One region of the Bacillus sp. URHA0034 genome, then DNA from elsewhere that is predicted to be linked to it. Evidence: riboswitches for the same ligand, from Rfam matches in the RefSeq annotation. Region 1 holds a riboswitch; the other holds the start of a gene.
The links. Region 1 has a riboswitch for preQ1 ahead of queF (preQ(1) synthase). Riboswitches for the same ligand answer to the same signal wherever they lie in the genome.
Positions count from the first base shown of each region.

Region 2: linked by a shared signal. The riboswitch ahead of ACZ9EE_RS12200 (QueT transporter family protein) and the one ahead of queF (preQ(1) synthase) in region 1 are both predicted to bind preQ1.

Region 1 covers NZ_JBWCDK010000002.1:2,340,570-2,342,976, forward strand. The annotation lists gene ACZ9EE_RS13340 (efflux RND transporter periplasmic adaptor subunit) at 1-440, opposite strand, end outside; gene queF (preQ(1) synthase) at 812-1,312, opposite strand; PreQ1 riboswitch class I at 1,435-1,481, opposite strand; gene ACZ9EE_RS13350 (winged helix-turn-helix transcriptional regulator) at 1,596-1,964, opposite strand; gene ACZ9EE_RS13355 (MFS transporter) at 2,172-2,407, shown strand, end outside.
Region 2 covers NZ_JBWCDK010000002.1:2,133,819-2,136,225, reverse strand. The annotation lists gene ACZ9EE_RS12205 (DinB family protein) at 11-523, opposite strand; gene ACZ9EE_RS12200 (QueT transporter family protein) at 763-1,302, opposite strand; PreQ1 riboswitch class I at 1,309-1,353, opposite strand; gene ACZ9EE_RS12195 (hypothetical protein) at 1,503-1,997, shown strand; gene licT (BglG family transcription antiterminator LicT) at 2,176-2,407, shown strand, end outside.

The DNA of each region.
Region 1 (2,407 bases):
TTAGGAATGTCCAATTCATCGACTTGAACGACTGTTTGCAAATCGTTGTAATTGGTTAGGTGTGCGACCACCATGCCTTTGTTGATCCGGTCTCCTGAGGCAACCGAAACCGTGGTAATCGTTCCAGCAGTTGGCGCTGTAATTGGATCGCTGTCATCCGTAAAGGTTACTAATGTTTCCCCAGCACTTACGGTGTCTCCAGCAGAGACTAACACCTCATCGATTTCGTTATTATCAGCTGTTGCTTTTATATCCTCTGTGGTTACAGGTTCAACTGTTCCCGAACCGCTAATCGTCACTTCCAACTTCCCTTTTTGGACAGTAGCTGTTCGAACTTGTGTAGTAGTACTTGTACTAACACTGCTTCTGGAGTGAAACCATTGATAGCCGACATACCCAACAACTAGTACACTTATCAGTATCCAAATCCACTTTTTCATTTATCTAGACTCCTTTGATCATGGAGCAGTCCGGACCCGCTCCAAACATTTTTAATTTCATGAGCCTATTATCATGTGCCTCCCTTAACTTATCCTTAATAAAAATTAAAAAAGTAAAAAAGTGCCTGACACCCAAAATAGAATATGCTGGTGTCAGGCACTAATAAATGGCATAGGAAGTTGGAAATGTTGCTAATGGTGTCAGGGACCAATAAGTGGCATAGGAAGGTGGATATGTTGCTAATGGTGTCAGGCACCAATAAATCGCATAGGAAGGTGGATATGTTGCTAATGGTGTCAGGCACCCTTTGAAACAACAAAAGCAGCCGTTTGCAGGGCTGCTTTTGTTTATTAGAAGTAATACATCCTCTTTATCGGTTGTCAACTTTTTCTGGATAGAGGTCATGGTTCATCAAGCGGTAGTTTGCCATTTCCTCATATTTTGTACCTGGTTTTCCATAGTTGCACCATGGGTCAATGGAGATTCCACCGCGTGGCGTAAATTTACCCCAAACCTCAATATAGCGCGGATCGAGCAATTTAATTAGATCATTCATGATGATATTTACACAGTCTTCATGGAAATCTCCATGGTTCCTAAAACTGAAAAGGTATAACTTCAACGACTTGCTCTCCACGATTTTTTTATCTGGAACGTAAGAAATATACATTGTCGCAAAATCCGGCTGACGAGTCAGCGGACACAAGCTAGTAAATTCCGGGCAATTGAATTTCACGAAATAATCACGCTCTGGATGGAGATTGTCCACTGCCTCCAAAACCTCAGGTGCATATTCAAATGAATAGGTAGTTCCTTGATTACCTAATAGTGTTAAATCCTTTAATCCTTCTTCGTGGCTGCGGCCAGACATAAAAAAACCCCCTATAAAAATGTGTCCCCACGCTTTATAAGAGAGTTTCAGCTGACGATCCTTTAACTACTCGGATAAAAAAACAAAAAGCCACGTCCGATATGGACATGGCTGAAAGTCATGTATCCATAGTTTTTTATAGAGGGTATCAGCTATGAACCTCTCCCGTTCAAGTACGGGTATTCTCATCTCTATATAATAGAGAATGGGCTGAAAAACGTCAAACAGAAAATATAGGTAAACCGATTCCAACGATTTAATGCCCTCTCGGAAGAGCATGTTCCTACTTTAGATTATCATTTAACACATTCTCTTCTAAGACTGATAGATCACCATACACTCTGGTGATATTGTTTGCGCCCCAAGCACAAAGGGAATCTAAAATTCCTTGCAAACTCCTGCCATATTCACTAAGCTCATACTCAACCTTGGGCGGTACTTGATTATATACAATCCGGTTAATAACGCCGTCTTCTTCTAATTCTCGTAACTGCTGCGTTAACATCTTTTGGGTAATATCCGGCATCAAGCGTTTTAATTCACTTGTTCGTTTTTTTCCATGTGTTAAATGGCAAAGAATGACGCATTTCCACTTTCCCCCGATGACCTCTAGTGTCGCCTCAACCGATATATTGTACTTCTTTTTCTTCATCAATTAGTCCTCCGTCCCCATAGGCACCAATAAGTACCTACCGTACTTTTTAGTGTCTATATCACTTTAAAGTGCGTACTTTTCCTTTGTGCTCATATATCCCATAATAACATTTGCCGGTTGAAATATCACACTTTGATTCTTTTTATAGGTTTGCTTTTAACCAATCATTCATGCAATAGCACCACTTTAGGAGGAGAGATAAAAATGACGTTAGATAAAAAAAGAAGTACTTTCGCTCTATTAGCATTAGCCGTTAGCGCTTTTGCGATTGGAACAACGGAGTTTATCAGTGTAGGGCTTCTGCCGCTCATAGCAAAGGATTTACAAATATCAGTTACAACTGCCGGCTGGACTGTTTCTTTATATGCCTTAGGAGTAACTTTCGGGGCTCCTATACTTACTTCACTCACTTCAAGGATGTCTCGTAAATCCTTATTACT
Region 2 (2,407 bases), 210 kb from region 1:
ACCATTAATACTATAGGTATCGTTCATTTATTATTTTAAGATGATGCAGTGCGTGGCCTGCTATGATGTAGGCAAGGGCACGTGCAGTGATTTCGGAATTGTTGGCAACGCCAATCCTCTCCCAGGCTTCATCTGGCATATTGTTAACGAGTGTGATGGTAGCCCTGCGTACAGCTGTGAAGTCTTCCAAGATTTGTTTAACCGACAACGTATTAAAGTTAGATGCAGCAATATAGTCGTTCTCATTGAAACCAGCAAGTGGTGTTTGATCGCCGCGGCCGACTCGCAGCAGACGATAGCTCATAATCCGTTCGGTGTCCGTCATATGACCAAGGACCTCCTTGATACTCCACTTACCTGGAGCATATCGAGACTGCCCATCTTTCTCTGATATACGATCAGCTAAGGCTGTAGTGTTCTCCAAGTTCTCCTTCAAAATCTCAATGAAGTCCCCATCTGGAACTAACTTTACATATGGCTGGTAATACTTAGGAAACTCACTCGCTTCTGGACGTTGAACCATCCCATTTTCCCCCTTTAGTCAATGATTGATGTTTATTCCTGATTGTTGTAATGATGCTTAATGATAAATATATCGGTTTAAATTAAAATACTTACCTAAATATTATAATTTTTTGAAAATTTAATTGCCATCTATCTGCTTAATCTCGAGAAAACCTGATGTATTACTTCTACCCTTGCCACGATTTCCATTCAAAAATAAAAGAGCTGCCACAAAAAGCGGCAACCCTTCGTTTACAATTAAACCATTTTTTCAAAATGGATTCGTTTATTGAGGACATACATGACCGGCATTCCGACAGCCATCACAACTAATTCACCAATAGCGGTTGTCAGCCATGTGAATAGGAAAGGCAGATCAAATGCTAAATGAAGTTCAAGTGCAATTAAGAACATCGTTACCGTGAAAATAAGGGTATTGACTACCATTCTAGCCCATATTTCTCTAATGAATCGTGAACATAAAATCGTAATGACTAAAGCAATCACTGATTGGCCTACTCCGAAAATCAAATCGTAAGCCTTCATTGGCGAGAAAAATAAGTTCGTCAAAAATACCCCTAAAACAATCCCGTAAATGTACTTTTTATTAAATACGACTAAGTGATTAAACATCTCCGATATACGGAACTGTACTTGGGTAAACCCGAACGGTTGAATCAACGCTGAAACTGCAATATACAACGCTGCAATAATCCCATTAACGACGATTCCTTGCACATTGCTATGCACTCTGCCTGTTGAGGCATTTGTACTTTCCGGCTGCGCAAATTTCTCCATATTCATTTCTCCTTAGTTTTTTTACGTGGGAGGTTCTCGAACCACGTTAAATTAGAATACTTGCAAACTAATATATTATTATAAAAAAAAACATGGGTCAATGACATTATTTTGAAAAAATTTATAGAAGTAATTTCCAAAATAGTAAATAATACCACTGGGTATGGCGCATATTAAAAATAAAAAAGGAATGGCTATAGATGAAATATAATAAAATGTTGTTACTCGTGTTATTGATAGTTCCATGGATGTCATTGCCAATGCTCGGAAAAAGAAACTTTAAGCGCTTTTTACCAGCATCCTTTTTTATGATGGCTTGGATATCTGTGGAAAGCGTAGTGGCCAAAAAGAGAGTATGGTGGAAATTTTACGATAAACTAATTCCCAATACAATGGGGGAATTGCCTTTCCTTTTAGGACCGTTTATGATTGGTTCGATTTGGATTTTAAAGTTTACATTTGGGAACTTTTTTCGTTATATAATCGTGAACTTGGTCACGGACTTTTTATTTTCTTATCCCGGAATGTTTATTCTAAAAAGGATGGGAATTGTTTCACTCATAAGATTAAAGCATTATCAAATGGGAATCTTGTTTATGGCAAAATCCGTCCTTATGTACGGATTCCAATTCATGGTTGAAAAATTCCGTAAGAAACCCAAATCGTTAATCCAAAGACTCCTCCCTAAAAACTAACAAGGGACGATTTTCCTATCTGTCGTTCTTTTAATTATTGCTTGTCTTTTTATTTGATGTTAAGATTTTATTAATTTAATTTTTATATTATAGGATTGTTACTGTTAAATCAGGCAAAACCTAAGACTAATGCCATTATCGTTAGTTTTAGGTTTTTATTTTTTTAGAGGTGATTGACATGAAAATTGCAAAAGTAATTAATAACAATGTCATCAGTGTTATCGATTCCCATAACAAAGAACTTGTAATTATGGGCAGGGGGATTGCGTTTCAAAAAAGACCAGGTGACCTTGTGGACGAATCAAAGATCGAGAAAACTTTTAAATTAGATAATAAAGATGTCTCGGAGAAATTTAAAACACTATTGTATGATGTTCCTATGGAATACATGGATGTCTCGGAACGGATTA